2 regions of the Paenibacillus sp. PvR098 genome follow, and region 1 is predicted to be linked to the other one. Evidence: riboswitches for the same ligand, from Rfam matches in the RefSeq annotation. Region 1 holds a riboswitch; the other holds the start of a gene.
What was found. A riboswitch is a leader RNA that binds a small molecule or an ion and turns the genes downstream of it on or off. The one in region 1 is predicted to bind cyclic di-GMP.

Region 1 (10,594 bases):
TATCATTACCAAATCATCCGATTTCAACATGCAAGATATGATGGAAGAAACCGATAAAGCGCTGTATTCAGCAAAAAATAACGGACGGAACATGATTTGTATCGTGTGAACAATGACTAAGCTGTAAGCGAGGATAACTTTCTCATATAACCGACGGCTTTCCGGCCAAAAAGGAATCCCTGCGCTAACCATGGGATTCCTTTTTGGGCGTTTATTCTATGGTCGACATTGTGCTCTGTTATGTATCAAGTACAGCAACGGCTCTCACAGGAGACCCATCGCCCTGCTTAATGTGAAGAGGAAAGCCATAAAACATGAAGTCTTTGCCTAATGGCAGCAATTCCAAATGAACCAAGTTGGTATAAGTTATGATTCCAATGCCAAGAAGTGCCCTTTCCAAATCCTCCGTGATCTTCCCTCCTACAAAAGTCGGGCTTGATTGATGGATGCGTTCAAACCACTCCATCCCGATTTCTTCTTTAAAAAATAATCCTTTATTCACCGGCCATTCCGAGAATAAACTTACAACTTGTGACGTCCCGAAAAAACGTTCAATAGGAATCTCATCGATGGCTTTACCCTGCCTATGCATATGCGAAAAAGCATCTACATGAGTACCGGTATGCGTTCCCAAAGTCAATTGACGCAGCTCCCATGATTGCTTCTCGTAGGAATGGATCACTTCAACTTTCACTTCCGGATCGCCTGGATAAACAGGCATTCTATGAAATATTGGCTCCGATAAATCAATAACCCTCATGGTGTAACCTCCAGATGTGACCCTCGTTAGTCTTAATTTAACCTAACTGCATCTACGATCTTGATCAGCTGTGCTTTATTTTGCTGTGCCTTACCCGTGGGACAAAACACAGCTTAAGCTAGGAGTGTCAATACATGATCTTAACGCTCCGCGTTTCCTGCATGTATTCTACATGAGCTCCCAATACTTCTGAAAGTAAACGAACCGGGATCATTGTGAGCTCCTCCTCCAATCGGGCCGGTGAGTCGGTCGTATATTCCTTCCCATTAATAGAATATACGTTACGTCCCGTAAAGAAAGTGATTTCTCGGCCGTTCTTGGTGTAGATCGCGGCTTTGCGGCTGTCATCCCAAGTGACGGAAGCTCCTAGAGCATCGGCCAAGTCTCTCACCCATAAATAGGACGTCCCTTCCAGAATAAACGGCTGCCTCTTCAGTAGATACGATACATCATCCAGCGTATAATCATCATCATCCAGCTTGAAAGTAACCACATGATTGATGCCGCCTTGTTGCTTCGTCAACCTGACATAGGCCGCAACGTCCTTGTGTAGTTTTTGCTTTCCAATGCCAGAAACCGGCTCCGTGTGAAAATCCCAAGCTTTCTGAATTGTTCTAGAAAGGCCGTTCTCGGTTACATTCAGCCTCACATAAGCGGAATACAGCATGTCCGGCTTCAGTGGCTCGGCCGGAATCAGGATCACGCTGTTTTTCAATTGATTGTCGTTACTCGGACTGTTAAGCAGCAGCTTTACCGGTTGTCCCGATTCATCCTTCAGAGTGGATTCGAGCAGCTGCACCTTTTCGATATCGCTTCCCGAAACAAGAGCCATGAGCGGATAACCGACTGGATATTCTCTTGCTGGGTGCATGCGAATCGGATCCGGAGTTTCATAACCGTCAAAATCCAGTGGAACATAAGGATCTCCTGGAGCCGGAGATACAGTCATCTGCAGCTCGGTTTCTTCCCCGTAGCCAAACATGATGACGACATAATCCCCGACCATTTCAATTCCTGCCTCCGTAACATGAGGCATTAAGAAGGGCTTGCGGTGATACGGCGCGTCAAACAACGCATCGACAGACTCCACGAGCGTTCCGGTATAGAAGGAAACATCCTCCCCGACGCCAAAGGAATATCCGGCATATCTTGCGCGATCGGAAGGTGTAGCCCCTGTAAACCCTGGCAAGCCTTTCTTCTCATCGTGTAACGAGACTGGTGAGATCGTCTGTGCCACTCGGTTCGCAAACAAATACTGCGCATGATTTTTAGCTGCCAACGTCAAACTGCCGTTAAGCTTTAAAGGCTTTAACCCGTACAGTATTCGATAATCATTGATCGCTTTCAGACCTAGCCGATGGTTCTCCGTGAACTCAGAAGGAATCTCGCTTACAGGGTTGTCCGCTACCTTAAACTTCCAATTCAACTTGACTGCTTCGTAGCCTGAGAATTGCAGCTCCACTTCAACCGAATGCTCTCCAGGCTGTAAAGCAGTAGTCGGTGTATAAATAAAGCTCATCGATTCGTTATCCCATGTTCCCGAAACAAGATCTTGATCCAGCTTCATACGAAACGTATTCACCTGCAGTTCGTTCCGGTTACTAAGTTCAAATCCGATGTCCGGTTTGGAAATACCAACCGTTCCTTTAGGATACGACATATAAGAAAAGGATGAAGCCTCCGCCCGTGGCGCCGGAATGGCCAGCATAGCCATCGTAATCCAGAAGGCAAGTAAGATCTTCCACGTTTTGGACACGATTACCCTATTCAATTATAATTCCCCTCCAATCATAGTTGCTCGGTTTCTCTCAGTCCGCTCTATTATTATTTCATTACCCTCCCCCGGTTTTCCTTCTGCAAAATCAAAAAAAGCCACCTATCAATATCGATGACATATTTCACTGCTGCATGATTTCCGGATGATATACTGATCTAGCAAAATAAGAAGCAGAATGGACAGAATCCCTTTGAATATAAGCCAATATGATATCTTGTATCGTGAGAAACACCTGGACATAACGACCGTCAAATTGTGAATAACTCTGCCGAATAAGCTCTTCACGAGCATGTTGAATGGACATGCCCTTTTTATATGGAAGATCCGAAATCATACTATCGAAAGCATCCAATATGGAGCAAATGCGAGCATACAACGGAATATCGGTTCCTTGCAACCCTGTCGGGTAACCCGTACCGTCCCAACGCTCATGATGATAATGTATGGTATCTATGATGTCTTGATCTGTAATTCCTTCCATAATGGCCATCTGAACACCAAAAAAAGCATGGCGCTTCATAAATTTCCACTCTTCCTGTGTCAGTGAGGATTTCTTTTTAAGAATGGATTCATGGATGTGTACCTTGCCCATATCGTGTAAACAGCAGCCTGCAATTAATTTTTGGGTCTGCTGTTCATCGTAATTCAGATAAGCAGCCATCAATTTAGCCATTTTCCCTATCCTGATGCTGTGCTCATAGGTCGCTATATCTTTTACTAATAATTGTGTAAGTCCATTCACCGCCTGATTACCGATCATCGACATCATCCTTTCCGGTTACAAGCTCTCTCTTGCCTCTCTACTCATTTTACATAAGCCGCTTAGTGTATTCCTGGTACCTAATAATAGCGCAATCCAATTCTTTGCTTATTGCATTAACTTCCGGGTCAGATAGACTATGTTTGATGTTGAAAATCCCATGCATTCGAGTCCGGATCGTCTCAATTTCTTCCGATAAGTGTTGGAGACGCTTTTCATTGAAGACCCCGTACATGTCCTCTCACCTCCCGCACAAGTTGTAAAAAAAAAGCCCTCCGAATGAAGGGCTTTTCCGACCTCATTCCGGCGGCTGGCTGGCATGGTGTGTTTCCACACGGTAGCCCCTATAGCTTTGCGACACCACTTTTCAATGGCTGTGCCTTTATCGGACCATCATTTTATGTAAAATGTTGGTTTTTTGTGTGTGAATCAGATGAATAATGTAAGACTTTCGACATGGATAGTGTATAAAAAAGCAGTTTCGACAATCTGTGCTTACATTCTAACACATTTCCCACATTTTTACTATAATTTTCCTTGCTTCAGAACTAGATTTTATGATGTCGCACTAGGCATTCATGCATAATAAAATGCACCAGCCGCGATATAAATTCGCCGTTGATGCATTTTATTAAACCTTGGAACTAAAATTCACTACCATCAGCTTCATTGCGGAACCCTTGATGATTCCTTGAAGAAGTCCCACTCCATTACTCTGCTGCAGAGCCGGTGAATCAGATGCTTATCATGACTGATCACAAGTACACCCATGCCCCGCTTCTCGGCTATTTCCAGCACAGCATGCCATATTTGGGCTTGAGTAATAGCATCAAGCATCGTGGTGATCTCATCGGCAATCAGGAAACGGGTCATCGGACCAAGCGCACGGGCGATGCAGAATCGTTGGAGCTCGCCACCGGAAAGCTCGCTGGGTCGACGGTTAAGCCATTCCTCCATAATCCCTAAGGAGGCAAGAAGGTCTTCATCGGGCTCCCAACTCTCCTTAAGGATCGCCCGCATGCGCCAACGCGGATTGACTGCCTTCTCCGGATGCTGAAATATCAGCTGAACCGGATGATAACCCTTCGTGGGCGCAGGAGCGCCATCGAGCAGTACCGTTCCCTCGGTCAGCTTTTCATAGCCTGCCAGAATGCGAGACAACGTGGATTTCCCACAGCCGCTCGGCCCGACAAGTCCTACCACTTCACGCGGCCGGATCACGAGATCCAGATTTCTAAAAATCCAAGGAGCCCCTTCGTAATGAAAACCAAGATTTCGTCCTTCAAGTAGCATGAATGCACCTCACCAATCCTCCGTTCAGCTCACGCATGTCAGGTAAAGAATGCATGCATTCAGCAGTGGCCATCTGACAGCGCGGGGCAAACCTGCAGCCCGGCGGCAGCTCGTTCGGATGAGGCTGGGAGCCGGGAAACGACACAAACCCGTTTTGCGGTAGCGCTCTCCACAGTGCCTTGCTGTATGGGTGGCGCAGCCATTCCCCGCTGCCGCAGAAGTCCTCAGGACGAGCCGTCTCAACGGTCGTTCCGGCATAGATGATCGCCACTTTATGAGCGATTTGAAGCGCGGCTTCTACATCGTGAGTAATGAACAGCACTCCGCACCCTTGGTCGGCCAGCTCTTTGAAGAAGCCGAGCGCTTCTCGAACGATGGCTGCGTCGAGGCCGGGGGTTGGTTCATCCGCAATGACTAATCTTGCCCCGCTGACGGCCGCTGTGGAGACCAGCACACGTCGAGCCATCCCTCCGGACAATTCAAAAGGGTACATCTGCTCCACTTTGGGGGAAAGCCCATATCGCTCAAAAACGTTCCGCTGTTGCTTGACCGCATCCTTCGTATCTCCACGCTTGGTTCGGACCTGAGCTCCAACACGCATCAGCGGATCGAGATAATTGACCGATTGCGGTACAAGAGCGATCTCACGACCCCTTAGCGCTGCTTGCCTGGCAGACGTGAGCTCCTCTCCTTCATAACGAATCTTACCCGATATCTCCGCATTGTCGGGAAGAATTCCCAATATAGCATGGGCCAGCAAGCTTTTACCCGCGCCGCTTGAGCCCACCAATGCAACGATCTCTCCTGCATTCACAGTAACATTCAACCCATGCACCACGCTTAGCTTGCTTTGCCGGAAACCTTGGATATACTGCAGGAACGAGATGCTCAAATCATTCACTTCCAAAAGAACAGTCATTCCCGCATGAACCTCCCTTTTTGTTCGCCTAATGGCCTCATACAGTTACTCATTAGACCGATGCGAGTCCAACAGCAAACGTATATTTTCTCCTGCCGTGTCGAAGGAACGTACTACAAGCAGCAAGCAGAGGCCTGGAAAAAACGCCAACCACCAAAGGCCGGTAGATAAATATCGCATCGACTCGGATAGGATAATACCGATAGCGGGTTGATGAGGAGACAATCCCATACCTAAAAAAGAAATAGCGGCTTCATGAAGAATCGCATGTGGGAACACGAGCAGCAAGCCTACCATCATCTGGGGAATCAGATGGGGCATCATATGCCTAACGGCGACCCACCAGCGCGACTTGCCCATTCTACGCGAGATTTGGATGAACTCAGACGAACGCAGCTGCAGCACCTCTGCACGGATCACACGCGCCAGACTCGGCCAATGAGTCAAAGCAATCCCGATGACAACCCCTCTGACACCTCCGCCTAGTACAAAGCTGATTAATATAAGTGTAACTAGATGCGGCACGCTCAAAAACAAGTCGATCAACCAACCGATGATTCGATCGACTGTTTTACCCATAGTTGCGGCGAGCATTCCTAGAATGACCGCGATGCTTACACTCACGGCAGCAGCCATCATACCCACCTGAATACTTAAGTTTAAACCCTTTAGTGTGCGTGTGAACATATCTCTACCCAGCCAATCTGTACCGAAAGGATGCGAAAGAGACGGGATTAAATTACGCATTTCGAGATTAGTGGATAAACTCACATCATCCAACAACAGCCCAGTGAGCCATGTCCCCACGATTAAAGCAGCAGATGCAGCAGCCATGAGCAACGCCCGCTGTCTGTGATTGAATTTGGATGTAAAACGCTTGTTATTGCGTTCAGGGACGAACAAACTACTCATACGGAACGTCCCTCCCTGATCCTTGGATCTACCGCACGGTATATCAAATCCGCCGCGGTGTTACCGGAAAAGACGAATACCGCGCTGAACAGAACGATTCCAAGCAAAAGCGGGACATCGCCCCGCAAACCCGCCTCCACTGTAGCCTGACCCAATCCTGGATATGAAAATACTTGCTCCGCCAGAACGGCCCCTCCAAACAGCTCGCTGAAGGCTGTAAACTGCAGCGTCACCGCCGGCAGAGCCACCCCGCGGAGTCCGTGTCTCCAAAACAGCTTCAATCCACGCTCACCGCGGGCTCTCGCAAACAAAATATAGTCGCTCGATAGCACATCGAGCAGCTTCTGCCTCGTATGCAGGGCTATAGAGGCGATTCCGATGATGCTCAACGTCAATGCAGGCAGCACCATATGATATATCCGGTCTCCCCAGGTTACGTTCTCGGTCAGTGTACCCGCCGGAACGCCCAAGCCTACCGGAAACCAGCCGAGCCATACCGCAAAAACAATGAGCAGCACCAAACCCAACCAAAAGGCTGGTGTGGATGCCAGCGTGTAGCAATACCATTTGATCAGCTTATCCACCCAGGTATCTTTGTTCATCGCAGCTATGACACCCGCGGTAAATCCGATAAGTCCCGATAATACCCATGAGACTCCCATCAATGCAATGGAGTTCGCAAACCGTTCTCCAATCACTTCCACCACAGGAAGGCGATACATCATGGAGGTACCCAAATCCCCTTGCAGTACTGCAGCTCCCCAATGAAGATAACGCTCGAGCAATGGCTGATTCAGTCCCCAATACTCGGCGATTTGTTCCCGCTGCTCCGGGCTCACGCGCATCATATCAGCACCAATATAAGCTTGAACCGGATCAATAGGAGAGTGGCTTAGAAGCAAGAATGAAATGAAACTGATAGCCACTAGCAGAAATACAAGCCGTAGGCTTTTCATCCATATAAATCTGATCATGCTCCGTATCATGGGGTATAAGGCTCCGTTCTCACTCTATTTCAACCATTTCCACTCTTCGATGTTGTCTGTCACCGGCCAGCCATGACCATGAGGATGAATTCTCTGTTTTCCGATATCAAGACCGTCTTTGACTAAATACAGATGATCGATATTCACAAGCCATGCCCATGGAGCATCCCCCAAGGCGCTTACACCTGTTGTTCCGTCCCACTGAGCTTTCTTCCAGTACTCCATCGCTTCTTCCTTGCTGGTTGCCTTCATAGCTTGAGTCATATATTTGTCGACCGTAGGGTTGCTGTAATATCCGGGGTTGAAAAGATCCTTCCCCATATACTTGCTGTTGTACAGATTATACATCTCGACCGGATCGTGACTCCCCCAGCCGAAAAGCACGGCATTGGAATGCATCATGGTTCTGATATCGTCCCAGCTCTTGCCTTCGACCTTAATTGAGATTCCAATTGCTTTCATATGATCCGCCACGGCGATCGCAAGAGATTGTCGCGTCACATCACTGGCCGGATAAACAAGAGTGAACTCTGCCTTCAAGGCCCCCTTTTCCACAATACCGTCACCATTAGAGTCCTTCCAACCGGCGTCTGCCAAGATGCTTCGGGCTCCGTCTAAATCAGCGTCCTTAATGATGCTTTTTGAATTCCACCATGGAAGGCCGTCATTGACGGTAAAAGCCGGTGTACCATGTCCCTCCAATACGCCTTTGACAAGGGCTTCGCGATCGATAGCTCTATTGATCGCTTGGCGAATGGCAATATCTGCAGTCACATCGTTACCTATTGGATATCCGTCTTTTGTTTTATTTCCGGAAGGAACTGTGGGGAATGCGATTCCCCGGTTATCGACAGTGCGCACAGCTTCAAGGCGCATACCTTCTACCGTCTGTTTGCTGAAAGCAGAAGGTATGTAAGATATATCTACCTTACCGGCCTTAGCTGCAGCAAAGGCCGCATCCTCGTTCAAAAATAAAAATATCAGCTTCTTAAAGAAAGGCTTAGCTCCGTAATATTCAGGATTTGCCTCAACAATCAGCTGCTGCCCTTTGTCCCATTGCACGAGCCGATAAGGTCCCGATCCGATCGGATTGGCCGCATAATTCGGACCGTGCGCGTGCTTCGGAACAATTCCTGTTGTGACTAAGCTATATACGAAAGTCGATTGCGCTTCCTTCAAAGTGAATTTTACGGTGAATTCTTCGGTGGCTTCCACGCTTTCCATGTTGGTCAGGTCGACCACGGAGCCGCTCTGCGCCGCGGTTTCGAAGGTATACTTCACATCTGCGGCAGTTAACGGCTTGCCATCAGAGAACTTTGCATCATTACGGAGCTTAACGGTCCATACCGTTCCGCTGCTGGTGATTTCGTAACCGGTTGCAAGGTCATTCACGATGCTCAGCTCATGATCCCGCTTTAATAGTGTGCTCTGGAAAATCGGCGCGCCGTAACGCCCCCATCCGGTGGTCGGATCAAAGCCTGTCTCCGGTTCAGATCCGATGGCCATCATGAGCTCTTCTTTAATTGCTTCTGAAGCTTCTGAACTCGGGTTCGCATCTGATGAACAGCCTGCAACAAGGCCAATCAAGACAATTGCTGCGACTAAAACCAAAATAACGCGAAAGGATTGCCGCTTCACTCTCTCCACTCCAAATCTAATTATCCTATTTTCGTAGCACGAATAATAGATATTGTAGCACAGTGATTTCTTCTCGTCACCTATCCAATGCATAAAAAAATACACTGCCTGAATTGAGTTCGGGCAGTGTATTGCGAACAACAAAACTATGGTTGGCCAACAACAGAAAGCCGTTCATTCCTTGAGCCTCCGCGCAAGCCGCTTCGGAGCAATACGCAAATAAGCTTCAACGATGAGATCATTCAGCTCCGCCCAGTCGAGCACTTCCGTAAGGCGCAGCGAAACCCAGCCGTGCTGCCCGATATAGGGCGTTTTGTAATAGCGGCCTTGCTGCAGAAGAATTTCCTGTGAAGCGTGATCCGTCTTGATCGCAATGGACCCTTCATGGTCATTCTCCCCTATCATGACAAAAGGCTTGTTGTTCACCCGAAACGAACTATGGCCGAACGAATCTACCTTCTCTTCTACCTCTAGCATACAAGCACACGTTTCCCTGACACGCTCAAGAACGTCCAATCCTTTGCCGGATTTCACCCTTTTGTCATGTTCCATAGAGTATTCCTCCGTTACCCCAAGATTTCCGTCAACACGATCATCACCAGCAGCCCGATGATGAAAGAGAAGGTCGCCATTCTCTCATAGCCGTGACCGTGGCTCTCCGGTATGAGCTCCTTATATACGATAAATAGCATAGCGCCACCTGCAAATGCAAGGCCGTACGGAATAAGTCCGGTTACATATGCAGTCAAATAGAACCCGATGATGCAGCTTGCAAACTCCAGCATCCCCGTAAAAAGTGCGAAAAAAATAGCCGTGCTTTTACGAGCCTTCTGCATGATGAGAAACAACGCGACCAAGAAGCCTTCCGGCGCATTCTGTAGACCCATCGATATAGCGACCAACGGTCCAAGCTCCTCCTGCTCACTCGCGTAGCTTACCCCAACGGAGAGCCCTTCGGGCAAATTGTGCAGCGTCATCGCCGTCAGAAACAGAATCGACTTGCGTTCAAGCGGTAATTTTCCAATGACCCGGCTTTCTCCGGCATGCACAAGATCAATGTGCGGCACCAGCTTTTCGAGCAGGGTCAGCGTCACGGTACCAAGCATTACACCTACGCAGAGAACAAGTAAGCCGGACATGGCCAAGGCGGTAGGGATCAGGCTGTACATGGAGGCGGATACCATGATGCCTGCGGTGAAAGCAAGTAAGGTATCCTTGGCTCGATGTGATAATTCTTTCATAAAAAGGACCGGAATCGCACCGAGCGCCGTTGCCAGCGACGATACGAAGCCTCCCCACAGCATAGCTTCCATATAAATCCTCCAAAAATGAACTCAGAATCGTATCAAGCTAACGCGATATAATAAACGAGAGCAGCGTTCAAGGCTAGAAGCAGCGGAATTCCATAGACAAAAGATCCATGCTTTGTCTTATGTCTCCATTTTCGCATGCCCATCCACATACCCAGTGCTCCACCCGCCGCGGCGATGATAAATAGCGTTCTCTCAGCTATTCTGCGGCCGCCTTTTTTAGCCTGCGCTTTATCGTA
Region 2 (21,022 bases), 3.3 Mb from region 1:
GAGGTGAATTTCCATACGATGAGGAGTACACCGGCCTAAAAGATCGAATTGTAATCAAATTTAGCCATGTCGTCGCCGAGAATACGCCCAAAGGACTCGCCGCGGCGCATTTTGCCCAGCTCGTCAAAGAGAAATCGCAAGACCGGGTCGAAGTCCAGGTGTTCCCGAACGGAATGCTGTATACGGAAGATACTGAAATTGCTGCCCTTCAACACGACGATGTTCAAATGATCGCTCCCTCGTTCTCTAATATGAACCGGATTGATCCCATATGGCTTGTGATGGATCTCCCATTCCTTTTTCGGAATCAACAGGAAGTGGATCTAGCCCTTCAAGGCGCATTAGGCGAACGACTGCTAGCTACACTGGAGCCTCAAGGCATGAAGGGGGCCGCCTTCTGGCATAACGGCTTCCGGCAAGTCACTAATAACGTCCGTCCGATGCGAATGCCTGAAGACTTTCGAGGCTTGACATTCCGAATTCAGCCAAGCCCGGTGTTAAAGCGGCAGTTTGAAGCGCTGAATGCTTCGACGATGAGTACCCCTTTTAATGAGATCTATCGCAGTCTGAAGACCGGCAGGGTCGATGGACAGGAGAACACCATTTCCAATATTCTCAGCAAACGACTGTACCAGGTTCAGCGTTATATGACCATAAGCAACCACAGTTATCTTGGATATATCGTCACATTCAATAAACAGTTCTGGGAGGGACTGCCTCCTGAAGTACAGCAGCTTCTTGAAGAAGCGTTAGCGGAAACGTCGGATTGGAACAACCGGGAAGCCTTATTACACGAAAAACGGCTGCAAACACTGTCTCAAAATCAATTGCTAGAGATTAGGACACTTACCGATGCGGAAAAAGCGCTCTGGAGGGAACGCTTTGAGCCCCTATACGAAGAGTTTACCGCAATCATCGGGAAAGACTTAATGAAAGAATTCCCATTGACCAAAAAGTACTAAACATACAATATGACCGTATTATTGTTTTGATCCGCATTCTCTAATACACTTGGGACTAGAAAAAACGTTTTCAAAAAAAGAAAGTGAGGCTTGTCCCATGAAATTCCGGATCAATCCAAGAAACTTAACTGTACAAGTCGTTATTGCCATCATACTGGGCATCCTCCTTGGACATTTCTTCCCCGAAACGGGTGAAAAACTAAAGGTCCTCGGTGATGTCTTTATCAAGTTGATCAAAATGGTTATTGCTCCTATTGTATTCTTTACCGTCGTGCACGGGATCGCAAACATGGGTGATATGAAAAAAGTCGGTCGTATCGGCGGGAAAGCGCTTTTATATTTCGAGATCGTAACCACGATCGCGCTGGCAATCGGTCTTGTGATCGTTAACCTGGTCAAACCGGGTGCCGGTATCGATGCTACCAAGGCGACCGGCGATATTTCCACGTTTACGGAGAAAGCGGCGGAACAATCCAATCACGGCTTTGTCGACTTTCTTGTCGCCATCGTACCTGATAATGTCGTCGCCGCGATGGCCGGTGGTGATCTGCTGCCGATTCTGTTCTTTGCGATCTTCTTCGGTTTATCTTTGACGGCTATGGGAGAGAAAGCCAAGCCGGTCATTGATTTGTTCGACAAACTTTCACATGCCTTTTTCGGTGTCGTGAACATGATCATGAAAGTATCCCCCATTGCCGCCTTCGGCGCCATGTCGTATACGATCGGCAAATTCGGGATTGAATCGCTTACCTCTCTTGGAAAGCTGATGGGTTCTGTTTATCTTACGATGGCCTTTTTCATTATTGTCGTTCTCGGATCAATTACGAAATATTACGGCTTCAGCATATTCAAATTTATCGCTTACATTAAAGAAGAAATCATGCTGGTGCTCGGCACTTCTTCATCCGAATCCGCATTGCCACGCATGATGGATAAGCTTGAGAAATACGGCTGTTCCAAATCGGTTGTCGGATTGGTCGTTCCTACCGGCTACTCGTTCAATCTGGACGGCACCGCCATTTACCTGTCCATGGCAGCTATGTTTGTTGCCCAGGCATCCGGGGTTGAAATGACCATCTTGCAGCAGCTTACGCTGCTTGGCATACTGATGGTGACCTCCAAAGGTGCTGCAGGCGTCACCGGTTCGGGATTCATCACGCTTGCTGCCACATTGGCCGCCTTTCCTTCCATCCCTCTGGCGGGTATGGCCCTGCTGCTCGGCGTCGACAGATTCATGTCGGAAGCGCGTGCCATTACGAATTTGATCGGCAACGGTGTAGCCACTGTCATCGTCGCTAAATCGGAGAATGAATTTCACCCGGGCGGGCAGCCCGAAACCGTTACTGAACAAGCGGTGGAAGGAACACCTTCTATTCAGACTAATGTACCCAAATCGGTCTAAATTTTATCCAAGCTAATTGTTTTTACGTAAAAGGAGCTGATCCATTGGGATTAGCTCCTTTTACGTAAAATGATGACGATGCCGAGGCCGTAATAGGGTATAACAAAAAGACAGAAAAAGTGCATCCGTTAAACAAGTTAATGGATGCACTTTTTCTGTCTTTTTTTGACTTCACTTGATAACTTTTAATTATCCGTTCAGCAAGAGATCTTTAAGCAACTTAATTTGCTTTCTTTCTCCAGCAATAACAAGTGTCATTTCCGCTGACAGTTGGTCATCCGGCCCTGGATTGATTTTCTGTTTATGTTTCTCCACAATGGCAAGGATCGTGGCTCCAGTTCTTTGACGAACTTGCAATTCGGCGATGGTTTTATTAATCGATTTAAAGTACGACTCCACTTTACACCATTCAATAACCAATTCATCGAGGGCCACTTCATTCGTTTCCAACGCTTTGGGTTTATAGCTCATTCCACCAATGATAGCAGCGATCTGTCTGGCTTCTTCATCATCCAAGGTAACCTGAGAGATACTCTCTTCCGGATCGTCATCTTCAAAATGATATAACTCCCTCCTGCCGTCGTCATGAATGACAATAACTATTTTATCTCCTGATCTTGTTTCCACCTGAAACTTTTTTCCGATACCCGGCAGATCGGATTCTCGAATCGTACTCATTTATCAACATCCTCCGTTCAAATTATCCCACATTTTTAAGTTTTTCCTGTGATTTGTTCCACTTGAATATTTTATTTAAGCCATTATAAATATGCTTCGACTCTTTCGCCAACAGAGGTCCAACAATGGCCAAGACTAAGACATAAAGAGCGGAAAACGGCTTAAGCAGCGGCATTAGCCCTGCGGCTATACCTAAGTTAGCTACAATAATCGTAAATTCTCCACGCGCCATAATGGTAAGCCCGATATTCGTAGATGCCTTATGGGACAGCCCTGCCTTTCGGCCAGCCATCATTCCGGCTATCATATTTGCCAAGATGGTAAGCAATACCGCTCCGATAGCGATCCAGGCAGCATCTCCAAGGGTTAGAGGATCAATACCTAAACCAAAACTAAAGAAGAACACGGCACCGAAGAAATCCCGGAATGGAACAACAAGATGTTCAATCCTCTTACTATGCTCAGTTTCAGATAAAGCAAGGCCGAATAATAATGCGCCAATAGCTTCCGCTACATGTAAGGTTTCTGAGAATCCGGCAATGAAAAACAACGCAGAAAACACGACAATAATAAATATCTCATTTGAGGAGATATTTAACAACTTGTTTAGTATAGGAGTTCCTTTTCTGGCAATAACGAAGAACAAAAGCATATACCCCATAGACATCCCTACGGAAAGAAGGATTCCTCCGATGGATGTAGCGCCTCCAAGAAGCAGACCTGACATGACCGATAGGAATACGGCAAGAAAAAGGTCGTCGAACAAAATCATGCCCAAAATTAACTCTGTTTCAGAGTTCCCGGTACGTCTGAGATCAACCAGAACTTTAGCCACGATCGCAGTGGAGGATACAGACAGCATACCAGCGATGATTAAAGTTTCATACAACGGGAAATTGACCAGAAACCCATAGCCTAATCCAATTGAAAAATTCAATAGAACGTATACTGTTCCTCCAAATACAATGTTGCGACCGGATTTGACCAATTTTGAAACAGAGAATTCCAGTCCTATATAAAATAGAAGAAAGAGAACCCCGATTCGTCCAAGAAATGAAATAACTCCTTGACTCTCTACAAATGTGAAGTCAAATATACCGATTGTTGGTGCATGCGGACCGACTAACATTCCGAGTATAATTAAAAAAGGAATGATGGAGAACTTTAGTTTTCCAGCAATTACAGAAACAATCGCAACTAATATCAATGCGGTTCCAACCTCAAATATCATATGATCCATACAATATGTATCCCCCCCTATTTTTCTAGAGACTACCCCTTGTAGTATACATGAACATACATAAGCAAACAACCTAATGTGCTTTATATAGCGGTTTTTTGGGGCATCACTTGTAATTTTGGCATTTTGAACTACTTCCTCATATCGAGACTGCCCGTTAAAAAATGCTTTATTTAATAATAGAAAACGTGCCCTTTGGAGAAATATAGATATCTCCAAAGGACACGGATATTTGTTAACACTCCATAATTAACTCCTTTTATTATAACCCTAATTATTTACCGAATGGCTTAGCTAAAAATTCCGTAAACACTTCAGGTTCCTGCCAGGTCAAACTTTCAAGGGCCAGAGGATCAAGTAGAATCGAAAGATTTAACTTTGGCGAAGTAATTTCTAACCTCTCCCCATATCTTGTATATATCTTTTTAATAATCACTTGGGTAAACTCATTACCGATGATAATTTGTGGGTCGGCTGGCATTTTCCTCACCCTTGCTATATTTTATATTTGAATTTTTGTTGATAAAGCAGCATTCCAATCCTTATACTCATAGTCAACAATCTCATTGATAAACGGCCCGTTTTAAATGATCGTCAATCCTCCATCGGCGACAATAACTGATCCTGTGATGAACGAAGATTCGTCAGATGCCAAAAAGAGAGCAATATTCGCAATTTCTTCCGGCTGTGCTCCTCGACCAAGGGGGGTTGCATCGGAAGCCACTTTGTCTAACTCAGGTAAAATTTCTTCCATTTCCTTTGTCATCGGCGTAATCACATACCCTGGAGCAATGACATTGACACGGATTCCTTTTTTCGCATACGATGCAGCGACTTGACGGGTAAACGAAATAATGGCCCCCTTTGAAGCCGAATAGGAAGGACCGCCCGGGCTGTTGATTAAGGCAGCAGTAGATGCTTTATTGATAATAGTTCCACCGCCAGCTCGTATAAGTTCAGGAATACTATGCTTCACCACAAGGAACATACCTTTAGTGTTTACGTTTTGGATCTTATCCCATTCTTCCGCACTTATTTCTTCTACAGGAATCATAAAGTTCTTATGAGCAATCCCTGCATTGTTATAAACCGTAGTTAACTTCCCAAAAGTATCAATCGTCTTCTGAATTGCTTCCTTCACTTGATCTTCATTGATAACGTCGCATTGAATAGCGATGGCTTCTCCACCAGCGTCGTTTACCAGGCTAGCGGTTTCTTCGATTTTTCTTGCATCCAAATCGATTACTGCCACTTTCGCTCCTTCACGGGCAAAAACAACTGCCGCTGCTCGCCCCATACCTCCCGCTGCCCCAGTAATAAACGCGACTTTATTTTCTAAGCGCTTTGTCAACTTCGGATTCCTCCCAGTAGGTTATTTAATTCTTGAAACACTGCTGAACAATGGCAGCGAATTTATAGTGCTCATATGCTTTTCTTAGAAAAAAACTGCTAGATTGTCCATCCCCAGTGTCGTCTGATCGATCAGTATTTCTCTTGTTTTTAATTTAAACTCTTGCCCTGTACGCGTCAGGATATCGTTACGGACACAGGTAACAAGATTATAATCAGGTTCGTTGCCTCGACTACGGGTTAGAAGAAGGTAACTCTTTACCTTAAATTCATGTTCAGCCGTTTGCTCGACACGAACATTACTGATAAACCTTCTTGTGCGAGAAGGCGGATCTTCTGCCCAAGCAAATTCCGTCTCAACCCGCTCAATACGTTTTTTCATGGAAGCATAGTTCTCCTCAAAGTGATACATATCTCCAATAAAGCCTTCTCCGCGTATTCGCTCGCGATTCGTCCTTACAGGCATCACGTAATGCATCTCTTGATCTAACATGTCTAACCATTTCCTAAATTCCCCACTGTCCAGTACTTCTGCTTCACTTTGCAAAAATTCAAGGATTTCAAAATAAATAGGATTTCCAATTCTAATGTTAGTCGAAAGCATGTACTCTCCTCCTCTGCATTTTTTTGGAATTTAGTATCTCATTGCTCATTCACTGTTCTCTGTCAATAATTTCTGCCATTGGCGCCAAATGTTCAATTGGTTTGCCTCGCTATAATCCCCCTGATATACCGTTCCAGGACCCGGCCAATCACCTTGTTCGGGTTTTCGATCAATCCCCATACGATAAATAAATTTTAATTTCGATGATGCTATATATCCCTTCGTAGCCCGAGTAATATTTTTCCACATTTCTGTGTCATCTTGTTCCAGCATGCCACTCGAACCAAATGTTCGGACATACGTCTCTCTTGCAAGCTCTTTCCACCAATCGGGCGCTTCTTTTTCGACAAGGACCCATGAAAAGACTTCCATTTCATGTGGTCCTTTCGGAACCCACTGTCTTAATGTCAAATATGAACCCGGGTTTTTTCCATCTTCTGTTGCCCAAGAGAAGTATCCAAACGACATGTTCGGATAAATGTTCCCATGGATATAAGCAAGTCGTCTAAACGCTTTTTGATGTTCAGGTGTTAATTTCTGTTCAATCTGTTCGACGATATCTTGGGGAACACCGTAAAAAGGCGGAATTTCATATTCGGGGGGACCACCGATCAGTCCAAGACCATTTCCATTCTCACAAGAAACATGAACCCCGTAAAACGCAAACTTCGGATCGCCACTCGGAACAAGTTTTAATTGGACCGCCGATTGGTGGGTCATAAATGTATGGTAAGCATCCCCAACAAAGTTGTCGGCTCCTAGTTTCCAGTTAGATTTCACGGTCCAACGCTGCGGCACTCCGATTACTTCCATTCCCCCATTGGTATGACTTAGCATCATATCCAGGTACCACTTCAAGCTTCCGAGCTGCTCTTCTAACGGAGGAGCTGAATCATTAAAGGTACCAAAAATAATCCCTGCATATGTGGCAGCTCTCGCCTTTACCAGACTGTATTGGCTTTTATCAAAGGCATCGCCGAAAGCCTCTTTATGTGCCGGAACTCCGATGAGGTCTCCATTCTGTTTAAACGTAAACCCATGGTAAGGACATCGAAAATGAGAAGAATTCCCCATTTCCGAGCGGCATACAGGAGATCCTCTATGAGTACATGCGTTTAGTACGACGTTGATAACATTGCTCTCTGAACGTGAAACAATTACCTCTTCATTTCCAATATACCTTAAAACATAATCGCCTTTATTTGGTATCTCAGATTCATGAGCAACTGGAATCCAGACTTTAGAAAAAATCTTTTCAATTTCCATCTGATGAATTTCAGGATCACCGATGGCTCGTGCTGAAATATACCCTTCATCCAAATCCAACAAATCTCTTACCTTTGTCCCGTCCGATAAACAAACATCTTCGCCCACATTCTTTTGAATCGCCACTTGATCATCTCTCCCTTCTCTTCGTCAACGCATTCTACGTTCTGTGTAGCCACAAAAGAAAGAAAGTAGAACAAAGGAACCAATAAACTCCTGATCTGACCGGCGAACTTTTAATCCCAAGGTTCACTGTTTCTCAAAATAGTGTATGCGCTTACAAAAAAAATATACATAATGAAATTACAAGCGTATTATTACAGAGCCTAAACCCAAAAAGTCCAAAAAGAAGATCCGTCGTCGGCAAAGAGAAAAAACAAACCGCCTAGCGATTTGGCATCGTTCAAAAGCTACATTTATGGGAACCACTCCGAGAATAAGCCTGGCAAGTCTGCTGCGATAGCACTCAGCTAATACAGTTCTTTCAACAGCTGTTTCATCATCGGCTCGTTTGGTAAGAACACCGAATCCGCCTTCTCCACAACTTAACATGCAGCCGGATAGGGGATGAGGAAGGAAAGTTCCTCATCCCCTCATGACTATTATTTTTTCGGCTCAATCCTGACCTTAACGGAAACTGGTTTCTTCAGATCAGGCAGCTTGACGGTCAATGCTTCGGCGTCGTAATCCATGTAAGACTCTCCGTCAATCCAGACAGCTGATATGGCAATACTTCCCGGAGGCAGATAATCCGGTTGAACCCTCAGCACTTGATCCCGGAATGCACCCGGTTTGGGTTTAAAGTAGAAATCCATCGGCTGTTTAGTGATCAGCAGATTGGTATAGACCGACGCCAGATAGGCTAACTCGAAGGAATGATAACCACTCATCGAATGAGACCCTTTTTGCCGTTCATTCCCGAGCAAATACGGCAAACCGTTCGCCAGGACGTTGAAGTATACGCCTCCCGCATCGTGATCGAGGAACCAGGCATTATAGAAGGAGGAAGATTCACGGGCCAGCTTTAAATATTCGCTATTGCCCAAAGACCCCGCCATGATTAAATAAGCCAAAATCGCCTGCTCCTGCTGCCACCACGCTTTCCGGTCGTGCCAAACGAAACGATGCTTCTCCTGCCCTTCTGAAAGGCTGCGCTCCATGACATCGTACCAGCCGCCACGCTGCAGATCCGCTCCTACCTTCGGCATGATTTGAGCGATTTGCTCTGCAAAAGTGACATAATCGCCGTTCGGATGAACATGATGGATCCGAAGCAGGTTCCAGGCAATTTTCAAGTTATGTCCTACTACTGCCCTGTTTTGCTGCCAGCTCCATTCCTGATCGTGGCTCCAATCCTCGTGAAAGCGCTCATTCACGAAAGGACTGTTCTCATAATCGGGAAAATGCTGCTGAATCATATCTGCGGTATAGGCGAGCATTTCTTTGAACTTGTCGTCGTTCAGTGCAAGGCAGAGGTTGATCAAATAAGCGGGAGCATGGTCGCCGACAGAGTTCCAGTTTTTACGGGCACGGTTTTTATCCAGCGACTCGCTGCGCGGATTGAAGGTAACCGGGTCAATGTGAGAGAAATAGCCGCCTTTTTCCTTATCGAGAAAAAATTTTTCAAACAAGTGGATGGTCTTCTCAATGTCATCTAATATACGGCTGTCTCCTGTGATACGAAACGTCTGTGTAGGACCGGCGAGCGCATAAATTTGCTCATACATCGGGATGGCATGATAATCGTCACCGAACTCAGAGGCCAAAATTTTCTTATCGTCATAGCCGTTCACATCAATCCCATGGTACCAATAAACAATATTCTCCCGCGTATCCACATTGCGCATATGATCCCGCAAATACTCGGTTCCCTTCTCTGCCGCCTCCAAAAACCGTTCATCCCCGGTCAGCATATAGGCCGAAGCAAAGCCGTACACCAGGCGCGAGATCGTATCCGTTTCCTGTCGGTTCGTGTTATTGATCTTCTTTCCTTCAAGCGTCAATGCCGTCCGGTAATTACGGTAATTGATTTCCCCGCCTTCAAATTGGGAGCGCAAATAAAAGTCCGCTAAATTTTGCAGCTGCTGAACCCACCAGTCACGCTCCTCAAAGCGGAATTCCGACCCTTGCTTTCCATTGAAGACCAGATGCTTCGCTTCCAGACGCGTGCTCCCGCTTTCCGGATAGAAGACGCCGTAGGCAAACAGGTAGCTGCCTGCTTGGATGAGCTCCTGCATCTGGCCGGTACGATCCAAATACGGCTCACCGAAATTACGCACCAATTCCCCGTACGTTGTTGAAGTCAGCTCAATTTCGTATTCCCTGCCGTCCGTGGTCTTAAGCTTAAATTTATTTGCACTCCAATCTGTCGAGGTAACATAGCCCGCAACCAGATCCGAAAAAGTAAAGTTCAAGTTATTCATTCGATTCCTCCATCTATTTGGACATGAAAACAGCAACACTTCTGCCTGCTGCCGGATAGACTGACCCGTTAAACTGTACTTCCTGGCCGTCGGAAACGATATCCTGGGGGGCCGCCAGCGACGTGTCCGCCACCCGATACCATGAACGATTGCTTATAGATGGAAGTTCAAAATCAAGATCTCGGTAATCCATATTAAGAATGACGTGAATATCGGTATCATGATTCAGTCCGCCCAAGGTAAAGGAAAGCACCCTAGACTCCGGATCGTTCCATCCTGGACTGAACAATTTACATCCGTGCCACATCATGTCCTGCAGCCCCCGGTCATTCAATTCACCGTTGAAAAATCTTCTCCGATGCAGTACGGGATGCCTTTTGCGGAAGGCGATCATTTCCTTAAAGAAACGGTAGATGTCCTGGTTCTTTTCCGTAAGACGCCAATCAAACCAGCTGATTTCGTTATCCTGGCAATAAGCATTATTATTTCCGTGCTGCGTTCTTCTGATTTCATCCCCTGCCAAGATCATCGGAACCCCCTGAGATAGCAAGAGGAATGATGCCATGTTTTTAACCTGTCGGTTGCGGAGACCTTCAATTTCCCGGTCGTTGGTCTCCCCTTCGTATCCGCAGTTCCAGCTCAGATTGTCATTAATACCGTCTTGGTTCCACTCGCCGTTGGCTTCATTATGCTTCCCGTTATAGGAAACCAAATCATTTAATGTAAAGCCGTCGTGGCAAGTAATAAAGTTGATGCTGTTAATCGGTAGATGCCCGCTCGATTGATAAATATCCGCACTCCCTGCGATTCGCGAGGCAGCTTCCCCAACGATGCCGGGGTCCCCTTTGGCGAACCGGCGGATGTCGTCGCGGAACCTGCCGTTCCATTCCGCCCAGCGGTACCCTGGGAAATGCCCGATTTGATATAGACCCGCCGCATCCCAAGCTTCTGCAATGATTTTCGTATCGGACAGCGTCTCCGAAAGCTCAATATGCCACACAACGGGAGGATGCACCATGGGCCGTCCGTCTTCTCCCCGAGTCATGATCGAGCCCTCATCAAAGCGGAAGCCGTCAACGTGCATTTCCTGCACCCAAAATTCCAGACACTCGACGATCATCTTCTCCACGATCGGGTGATTGCAGTTGACGGTATTGCCACAGCCGGAATAATCCATATAAAATTCCTTGTTCTCGCTTAGATAATAATAGGTGCTGTTGTCCAGTCCCTTAAAATTAAGCGTGGGCCCCATATGATTGCCCTCATTCGTATGGTTAAAGACAACATCCAGGATGACTTCTATTCCTGCCTTATGCAGCGCCTTCACCATATCGCGGAACTCGTTGATGTGCTCGGTGGCTTCCGAATCCACGCAGTAGGCCCGGTGCGGAGCAAAATAACTGACCGTGCTGTAACCCCAATAATTCATAAGAATTTCCCCATTTTCCGGAGACATTCGTAACACTTCTTTGTCGTCGAATTCGAACACGGGCATCAGTTCTACTGCCGTAATGCCCAGGTCTTTTAAATAAGGGATTTTCTCAATAATGCCCCGAAATGAACCCGGATGGTCTACCTCTGAAGTAGGGGATTTTGTAAACCCGCCTGGATGCATTTCATAAATGACCGTTTCGCTCATCGGGCGGTTGATGGGCTTATCGCCTTCCCAATCATAATCCGCAACATCGATGATCGCGCTGCGCATGGAGGTCGTCAGGTTATCCTCCGGCGTGCATGCATCGACCCGGTTCCACAGCACGTTGCTGTTGCCTTTGGCATAAGGGTCTATCAATACTTTGTTTTTATTGAAGCGCTGACCCTGCTTCGGATCAAAAGGACCGTCCACCCGATAAGCGTAATACATCCCGGGCTTTGCGCCTTTTATATAGAGATGCCAGAAATGAAAGGTTTTGTTTTCAATAGGATAGAAAGGAACCGTTAAGAACGGTTCGACGGACTGGGGGCCTTCGAATAAGAGAAGCTCTACGCTAGTGGCATGACTGGAAAACAAAGAAAAATTGACGCCGTTCTGATCCGGGGTAGCCCCTAGCGGGTGAGGTCTTCCTGCGTATACCGATAAGCTTCCAACATACGTATCAATTGTGAACGCCATCTAATGTTTCACCTCATTGTTGGACATAAACACGAGTTTGCGGCCTAAGTCCTCCCGATTATCAGCGGTTAAAATATCCGCCCGCCCCTGTCTAAGCGCTTCGCAGTGGGTCGGCCACCACTCTTTGTTTTCCCGTTCGATCTGCTCGAACGTAGGACGCATTGACCGGCGGAAGTACCGCATTCTTCAACCCGGCAAACTGTATACCGTCTTCGATCATTCTGGCCGGCAGCGGGTTGGATACCCGACCCCGCCTGGAGTAATCTGCGGTTAGGCCGAGGTAGTCATTGACTCTTTTCTTGATGACATTCCTCCGGAAGTGGATTACGGTTCACGGCTTTCTCTATTTCTTCTAAAAATACACGGACAAAGGTTTCAACTACTTCTGGATGCTTCCCGGTGATTAAATTACCGTCAATGACCAGCTCTTGGGTCTGATCTCCCTCGAAAACAACCTCTGCCCCTGCATTTTGTACATCCGATATGACATTATGCGCACAGGTCACTTTTCGGCCGGCAAGCAGCTGCGGATCTGCACAGAAGAGCCAGAGGCTGTGGCAAATGGTTCCGATTTTCACCTGTCCCCGGTTCAATGCTTCAACCGCCGCCCTCAGAAATTGAACCGCCGGCGCTTGATTGAGCTGACCTTGCTTCGGATTCGCCTCATATCTCAGCCGGTCCATAGCGTAACCACCGATCAGCACAATACCGCAGTAATCCTCCGTACGGATGTCGGATACCTCCACGTCCACCCTGACACAGCTTGTACCATCGTTGCCCACAAAGTCCAGATATTCTTTCCCCCACAAATGGCTGATATAATCGACTGAATAACCGTTCTTAGGAAAATATTCATTAAACGCCCGAAACTCGGTCTCATCATAATGGGACTCGACCAACACCCCGATCTTCCCCTTGGTCTTTCCTTGAGCAGGTATTCTCCCATAATGGATATCGTCCGCCATTTGCTTTACATCCCTTCTCTTCAATTTATTTCGTGTTGGAAATATTAACCAAACAGTATGTATTCTATTTAGCTGAGACGGTGATTATCACGCTTTTCTCCTAAAAAATAATTTAGAATTCATATGATTTTGTTTTCACGGTCAAGGCGTATATGATTTCGACGGTACGACCTAGATACTCACGAAGCAGGACTTCCATTTACCTTCCTCTTATACAAGGGAACATCCGAAATGTAAGCCAAGAAAAAAGAGACCCGGCTGAGGTCTCCTTTTTTACTTCTATTTAATTTTAGTCCACTTACCAACTTTTCTTTGAAATCTCTTATCGCTAGCTCTTTACAACAAAAAATAGGATTCCTCCTTGGTAATTGCTAAAGTCACCAAGGAGGAACCCTACTATGGCAATAGGAAGCGGTGATAACTATATGCGTTCAATGGCGGAATAACCATACGCAATGTTATTTATTTAATTTTGAAGATAGATACAGACTCATTCAAGCCTTCGGCAAGCTGCGAGAGTGATTGTGCAGTCGCCGCCGTTTCCTCTGATGCCGCAGCCGCCTGCTCAGTTGCGGATGAGATGTTTTCAATCGAATGCATCACCTCGTTGGACTGGGCAGCCTGCTCTTCACACGCAACCGCAATTTCGCCTACTTTACGTTCCGTTTCGTTAATCATTTCAATAATTCTTTCAAAGGCTTTCCCTGTCTCTTCGGAATGATTCACGCCTTCAGAAACAGCCATTACACTCTTACGAGTGTTTTCCTGCATCCCTTTAATAATAGCTGTAATTTGCTTGGTTGCATCACCACTGCGTTCGGCGAGCTTTCTAACCTCATCCGCGACCACTGCAAATCCTCTGCCTTGTTCTCCGGCGCGTGCGGCTTCGATGGCTGCGTTAAGGGCGAGCAGATTGGTTTGCTCCGCGATGTCGTCAATGACTTCGATAATATCCCCGATTTTATTGGAGTCTTCCTCAAGTCGTGTCATTTGCGAGCTGACCTGGGTCATGCCGGTTATGGATTTTTTGACTATATCTCCGCCTTCATGCGCGATGCCTGTCGTTTTAGAAGCCATTTCAGCCGCTTCCTCTGCGCTTTCTGCAACGGAATTGATTGCCACGGACAATTCGTTGAACAGCTCCTGCATGTTCTGCGCGGCTTCTGCCTGTGATGCGTTTCCGCCGGCAATCTCTTGCGTCGTTGCAGAAATTTGTTCCGATGCGGCAGTGACTCTTTCAGAGGAATCTATCACTCCCCCGATTAAACCTCGTAATTTATGTACCATCTGGTTAACGGAGACAGATAGCTGCCCTAATTCATCGTTGGAACGAATTACGATTTCCTCGGTCAGATTTCCGTCTGCGATTTCTTCAGTCGAATTCATTAATTCTCTTAGAGGCGTAGTTATGGAACGGACAATCCAGAATACGAGCAAGATTCCAAGTGCCATAGCTACAGCAATAACTGCGATGGTCGTAAGGAAAATGCCTCGGGTCGCTTCCGTGATCTCCGAAACATCAACAATTCCAATAATTTTCCATCCGGTGTCCGGATTAGTTACGAATACCGCCTTCTTCTGCTCACCATTAAAATTAACGTCAACCGTTCCAGAGGCTTTCTCGTAAAACTTTGCGGTCGATTCGGATTCGCTTTTGGAGCCTGGTTTTTCCGTCGGATGGATAATGATTTTTTGGTCTTTGTCCATAATAATGACATAGCCCTTTTGGCCTACCTTGATGTTTTTCACTTGTTCAGCCATTTTTGATAGCTTCAATGTCGCGCCCACAATCCCAGAACCATCATCGGATGTTTTCGATTGGATTACCACTACATTACCTGACCCGTCCGCGGAGGCGATGGCATCATTAACGACAGCTTTCCCCTTACTTTCCATGGCCTTAATAAACCACGGCCGTTTGGAAGGATCAAAGTCTGCGGCCAGCTTTAATTCAGGCAATGTATACATTGCACGGTTATGCGTTGCAAAATGTACATTTTCAAATTCAGCGTTTATCTCCAAAAATGTTTCAAATACTTTTCGGATCTCCGGAGCCGATAAATCAGCATTAAGATTTTTCCCCAAATAATCGATATTTGATAAGCTTGAGGCCATAATATCCTTAATTTGATTGTTCGTAAAATCAACGCTGATGCTTGCATTTTGCTCAATTTGCTCGGTAATCTGGCTCTTTGCATTCTGATATGAAGACCATCCGATGGCGCTGCATGGCAAAATTAAAATCACTAGAAACGCGATCATTAGTCGGTACTTAATGCTCATTTTCAACATGCTTGTGTGTTCCCCCTCTGAGTTGTACACTGTATACTACCTTTGTTTCCAGAAGTTCCGTTAAGCGCGCTCGGCATTACCTCCCTGATTTTGATACCTAATAAAAAAAGAAACTGTCCCCATTATAAAAAACGGGGCAGTCTCTTTTTCCCCCATTGACGGCCCGGCTGCCATAGCATGAAACTTTAGACCCGTGGCTTTGCGTCCCTGCCTTTCGACAGGTTTGCCTTTTTCAATTGGTAAAATGACAATTTTCGACAAATTGACTAACTCATAGTAACATGCTGGTGTTACTAATATCAAGTAGCAATTCAGGAACGAATGATTAAATCCCCGACATCACATACATATGAACACTTTCCGGCATTTTCTCCTTATCCGTCCATAGTAAGGCTCGTAGCAGGAAAATACAGACATATTTTTTATTGATTCCACTATGACATTAGGGCTCACATTGCTTTATGCGTATGCCGCAATACCAATTCGAGCGGGTAGGCTTTATTTTTAGGTATTTTGTCCTTGTTCATACTGTAATATAATAAATACACAACACAGCTAAGCTATCAACATCTCAAATCGGAAAAATATTAAATTTTCTACCGTTGCTCATACATCATTTTGTCATACACCATTAGGAGGGTAATAGTGTGGTTCTACAATTAATTATTTATATAAGTTTGCTTCTTTCTTCCCTTTTTCTCATTTCACGGTATATTACCAATCGCAGAAAGCCTTTGAATTGGTTTTCTCCGCTCTCAGATAAACTGATCATCGGTTTTTTTTACGGGGTCATCGGCGTTTGTTTAATGTATATTGGCAAGGCGCTCAACGGCAATGTTGCAGATCTGCGGCAAATCGTCGTTGTTCTCGCTTTATTTTATGGGGGTTGGATCCCTACGCTGGTTTCCTCCCTGCTGCTTTTTATATTTCGTATTCTCATGTTTACCGATTCTTCTCCGGTAGCTTTTCTAATGAGTCTCATGTGCACGATAACCATCACTCAAATTATTATGAAGTCACAAATCCCAAGATCTAAGCAATGGTACACGATCACCTTAGCGGTCATGATAGAAGTTTATGCTTATTTATGGTACCTCGGAGCTTACTCCAGTTTGTTTGATCCTGAACTTTTACACTTTGCGGTTGCTTTTATTTTGGGTTCGATTTTCTCCTATCATTTTATAGAATCCCTTAGGCAATCTTACAAAGTTATGGAAGAACTTCGCCAATCAAAAGAAAGGTTAGAACACAGCGAGGCCAATTATCGGTTGATTGCGGAAAATTCCTCGGACTTAATTGCTGTTCTGAGCGTGGAGGGAAACGCAGTGTATCTTTCTCCCTCTTATCTGCCGGTCATCGGTTTAAGAACAGAACAATTTATAGGAAAAGGGATCAAAGAAATGATACACCCAGAAGATTATCCTCAGCTGATTCAACTTTGGACGGAACTCGTCATAGAGAAAAAAGCGGCCCGAGCGGAATGCCGATACCTGCATGAAAGCGGTCATTGGGTTTGGATTGAATCCCATTACATGCCGGTGCTTGGCATCAAAGGTGAAATAGATAAGGTCGTTGTGATTAGCAGGGATGTTACGGAACGAAAACAAACAGAAGAACTCATACGAGAAACCGAGAAGCTATCCATGGTTGGCGAGCTCGCGGCGGGTATTGCCCATGAAATCCGCAATCCTTTAACGTCACTGAAAGGGTTCATTCAATTAATGAAGAAAGAAACGTTTAAGCCCTCTTTTTTAGACATCATGTATGAGGAACTGGATCGGATTGAGACCATCACCAACGAACTGCTCTATTTAGGCAAACCGCAAGTCCAGATGGTCAAGGAAACCAATATCAAGGAGCTTTTAGAGCAAATCATTGCATTTATGCACCCGCAAGCGTTATTGCATAATACGTTGGTAACCTTTCGGGCCGAAGATAAGCTTCCCCTGATCACGTGTGTCGATAACCATTTGAAACAAGTATTTATCAACTTGTTAAAGAATGCTCTTGAAGCAATGCCTGAGGGCGGTCAAATTTTCATAAAAACGAAGCAGGAAGATCAAGAAACGCTATTAATTTCTGTTGAAGATCAGGGAATCGGAATTCCGGAAGATCGCGTTGCGAAGCTGGGGGAACCGTTTTTCACTTTGAAAGAAAAGGGCACAGGCCTAGGGCTGACCGTCTGTAAAAAAATTATTAAAGACCATAACGGCAACATCACGTTCCGCAGTAAAGTCGGAATCGGAACGATCGCAGAAGTACGGCTGCCCATTTCAAATAGAATAACGGCTTAACATAAGAGCTCCCTCCCTGTCTGTCTTTACCCTGCCAAATTATGTCAGACACTTGGATGCCAGGTGATATTATGGAACGTGAATAGTCATGACTGGATGGGGATAACGAGATAACAACGGATTTCCATCGTTAAAGCGGGATTTCGTTTCGGAGTCGGATCAGGAAAAAAAAGAACCCACATCTCATAGTACAGAGTGAGTTCTTTCTATGCATACCTTTCAATCAAAATCATACACGCAACGGATCGCTGAGCATGACCCCAAGCAGCCATTGTCTCCACCACTAAAACTCGAACAGAGATCATACCCGACTAACAGATCAAGCCGCATGCAGCGACTGTCCCGACGAAATAAGCCAGCCTCAACCACCTGAGGTTTGGCTTCCGTTGTCGATACCGAAAACTGCTAAGTCCCCACTTCTTTTAATAAAGATACGTTAGAATTGTCGGATTATTCAACGAAATCCACATTGTGGTATACTTGTTGAACGTCCTCCAGATCCTCTAATGCATCTATCAATTTTTCAAATTGTGCCTCAGTGCCTTCTGGAAGTGTTACGTAATTTTGTGCAAGCATTGTTAATTCTGCAACTGTATAATCCGTTATGCCAACCTTTTTGAATGCTTCTTGTACTGCATGGAATGCGTCAGGTTCAGCATAAACGACAACATCTTCATCTTCCTCAAGAATATCGCGTACGTCTACATCGGCTTCCACTAATATCTCCATTACTTCATCAGCTGTTTTACCCGCTACGCCAATGACAGCCGTTTCATCAAACATATAGCTTACCGAACCGCTTACTCCCATGTTCCCACCGTTTTTGGTAAATGCAGCACGCACAGACGAAGCGGTACGGTTGACGTTGTTAGTCAAAGCATCCACAATGACCATGGATCCATTCGGTCCAAAGCCTTCATATCGAAGTTCTTCATAGTTTTCATCAGAGCTGCCTTTTGCCTTTTCAATCGCGCGGTCAATGATCGCTCTCGGCACATTGTACGTTTTTGCTCGCTCCAGTACGAATCTCAAGGCTTGATTCGATTCTGGATCGGGTTCGCCCTTCTTTGCAGCCACATAGATTTCGAGCCCAAACTTTGCATAAATACGACTGGTATTGGCATCCTTTGACGCTTTTTTCTCTTTAATATTGTTCCACTTACGGCCCATGCTGTTCCCGCTTTCTTGTTTTTATTTTTTATCCATTATAACTGATTTTCTTTAACAATGTGTACTTTTAATGATCGTATCGCATCCATATCAAAAAAAGAAAAAGCCAGCCAAACTTCCGAAGAAGCTTGACTGACTTTCAATGTCTATTGCTCATGTTTTACGCTTTTCGGATTTCTCATGCAAAATGGAGCGCAGCTCTTTGATCTCCTCCTCGGTCATAGATTGTTCTTCGATAAACTGAACCAGCATCGATTTCATCGTCCCGCCATAAATTCGTTTAAGAAAAGATTGTGTCTCGGCGCGTTGACATTCGCTTTGCGTGTATAGAGGAATAAAGGTATAAACCCTTTGATCCTGTTTGACGCCGATTACCTCTTTTTTGACCAGACGATCCAATAGAGTACGAATCGTCTTAGGCTTCCAATCCGTTTTTTCCTGCAAGGAGTGGATGACCTCGTTAGCGGTTTGTGGAGCCTTTTCCCAAAGCACATTCATGACTTCCCATTCTGCTTCAGAAATTCCTGGCACTTGTTTGGACATCCCCGTCACCCCTCATAAATTACATGTGTAGTTTACATGCTACCTTGGGAAATCTGCCGTTGCAATGTTCGGCGGATCCACCAAGATGTCATGAATATATGCCTTTATCCCTCAAAATTTTTAATGTGATTTCCGCCGCCTTACTCCCGTTCGAGTGATCTTCATTTTGAATGTTCGTTGCAAAGAAGTAGGTATTGCCATTGTTCTCTACATACCCAATAAACCATCCGTTTATATTTTTATGATTGACAGCGCCCGTACCTGTCTTGCCGGAAAGATGCGCGCCATCCTTTTCTTCCAATTTTATCGCATCTTTCACGGTCTGGATATGTTTCTCCTGGAATCCAAATTGGTTTGTATACAATGCCTTCAAAAGTTGTACCTGTTCAACCGGAGAAATTTTTAATGAAGATTCCAGCCAAAACGGCTCCGTTCCACCGGAAATGTCAGCATTCCCATAGCCTAATTGTTTTATATATGCCTGCAGCTTCGTCCGATCCATCCTGCTCTCCATAGCTTGGAAATACCAATTTACGGAGTTCTTCATCGCCGTAGACAAATTTTGATCCTTGTTCCATGCCTCATATGGATACATATCGCCATTCCATTCGATTTTGGAATTTTTGTCCGAAATGACGTTGGACTCCAGACCAATCAAAGCGCTATACATTTTGTAAGTGGAATCCGGGGAAACCCGCCATGTGCTTTTCCGTTCGTTGTAAATACGATATTGATCGGCATGCAGATCGTACAATACAAAAGCTCCTTCATAACCGGAAAAATAGGAACTTAGATCCTCGTAAACGGTACGTTCGCCTGTAAAGGAATAGCGTTGATCGTCATCGCGGGCCATCGCGGAAACGAGCGGAATTTGACTTGAAACGAAGACGCCCGCAAGCAAAAAAACAGCGAGGCTTTTTATTTTCAACCCCTTTGATTCAGCCTGAAATCTTGCAATCGTTTCGATGCGTTTTTTGATTTGGCTTTTTGGACTGACGAGTTGACTTGCCAAAGCGAAATTCATAGGCTGTGACGCTTTGTCCGCAAAGTTGATAATCGTATGGCCGTATTCGGCATGGCAATGGTCGTCCAATGATTGCAGCACAGCGATATCGCAGGCGATTTCACGATCCAATCTCATTTTTTTAAATGCGATCCAAACAAGGGGGTTGAACCAATAGATGAGTTGAAACACGACGATCCCATAATTCGTTATGTTATCCTTTTGTTTCAAGTGATTCAATTCGTGCAGAAAAATATATTTTATTTCGTCTAGAGAAAGCCATTCGGTGAATTGGACTGGAAACACAAGATACGTCTTAAACAAACCAACCAACATCGGAGATTTTACAAGCGGCGATTCCAAGACGATCAAATCTCTATCCATATGCAGATGTTGTTTGCACCGCTCTAATAAGTCTAAAACCTCTTGATTGGATACGCGACGGGACCTCTTTTTCATATTCCTGATTTTGAGCCAAGAATGCATGGTTAACATAGCAAAGGCGAACATCCCGGCAAACCAAACTGCGGGTGTAATGATCTGAAGAAATGCCGGAGCGGAACGATTTACGGAAATCGTAAATTCCTGCAGCCCATTCGCATTTCCAGGGTTTTGAGTTCCTGAGCCGGTTGCAGAAAAACCTATTCCATTGTATAGACTCCCATCGAAGCCGGCAAAAACCGTTCCGAATTGAAAAAAATGACTCGGGATCAACGG

Region 2: linked by a shared signal. The riboswitch ahead of JOE45_RS19175 (methyl-accepting chemotaxis protein) and the one ahead of JOE45_RS24055 (Spo0E family sporulation regulatory protein-aspartic acid phosphatase) in region 1 are both predicted to bind cyclic di-GMP.

What each region holds. Positions count from the first base shown of each region.
Region 1 is NZ_JAFIBU010000001.1:608,829-619,422, reverse strand. It holds gene JOE45_RS03095 (sensor domain-containing diguanylate cyclase) at 1-109, shown strand, start outside; gene JOE45_RS03090 (cyclase family protein) at 239-760, opposite strand; gene JOE45_RS03085 (stalk domain-containing protein) at 888-2,531, opposite strand; gene JOE45_RS03080 (HD-GYP domain-containing protein) at 2,659-3,297, opposite strand; gene JOE45_RS24055 (Spo0E family sporulation regulatory protein-aspartic acid phosphatase) at 3,347-3,532, opposite strand; cyclic di-GMP riboswitch class I at 3,600-3,688, opposite strand; gene JOE45_RS03070 (ABC transporter ATP-binding protein) at 3,964-4,590, opposite strand; gene JOE45_RS03065 (ABC transporter ATP-binding protein) at 4,580-5,509, opposite strand; gene JOE45_RS03060 (ABC transporter permease) at 5,555-6,421, opposite strand; gene JOE45_RS03055 (ABC transporter permease) at 6,418-7,395, opposite strand; gene JOE45_RS03050 (ABC transporter substrate-binding protein) at 7,432-9,045, opposite strand; gene JOE45_RS03045 (MmcQ/YjbR family DNA-binding protein) at 9,220-9,597, opposite strand; gene JOE45_RS03040 (ZIP family metal transporter) at 9,612-10,358, opposite strand; gene JOE45_RS03035 (DUF1294 domain-containing protein) at 10,391-10,594, opposite strand, start outside.
Region 2 is NZ_JAFIBU010000001.1:3,879,295-3,900,316, reverse strand. It holds gene JOE45_RS19230 (DctP family TRAP transporter solute-binding subunit) at 1-962, shown strand, start outside; gene JOE45_RS19225 (dicarboxylate/amino acid:cation symporter) at 1,060-2,364, shown strand; gene JOE45_RS19220 (cation:proton antiporter regulatory subunit) at 2,554-3,042, opposite strand; gene JOE45_RS19215 (cation:proton antiporter) at 3,065-4,282, opposite strand; gene JOE45_RS19210 (dihydrodiol dehydrogenase) at 4,557-4,763, opposite strand; gene JOE45_RS19205 (SDR family NAD(P)-dependent oxidoreductase) at 4,866-5,633, opposite strand; gene JOE45_RS19200 (aromatic-ring-hydroxylating dioxygenase subunit beta) at 5,718-6,236, opposite strand; gene JOE45_RS19195 (aromatic ring-hydroxylating oxygenase subunit alpha) at 6,282-7,628, opposite strand; gene JOE45_RS19190 (AGE family epimerase/isomerase) at 8,105-9,925, opposite strand; gene glgX (glycogen debranching protein GlgX) at 9,939-12,038, opposite strand; gene JOE45_RS19180 (DJ-1/PfpI family protein) at 12,323-13,003, opposite strand; partial or broken gene JOE45_RS19175 (methyl-accepting chemotaxis protein) at 13,466-15,178, opposite strand; cyclic di-GMP riboswitch class I at 15,450-15,533, opposite strand; gene JOE45_RS19170 (ATP-binding protein) at 15,943-17,589, shown strand; gene JOE45_RS19165 (YebC/PmpR family DNA-binding transcriptional regulator) at 18,040-18,759, opposite strand; gene blaI (penicillinase repressor BlaI) at 18,913-19,302, opposite strand; gene JOE45_RS19155 (BlaR1 family beta-lactam sensor/signal transducer) at 19,391-21,022, opposite strand, start outside.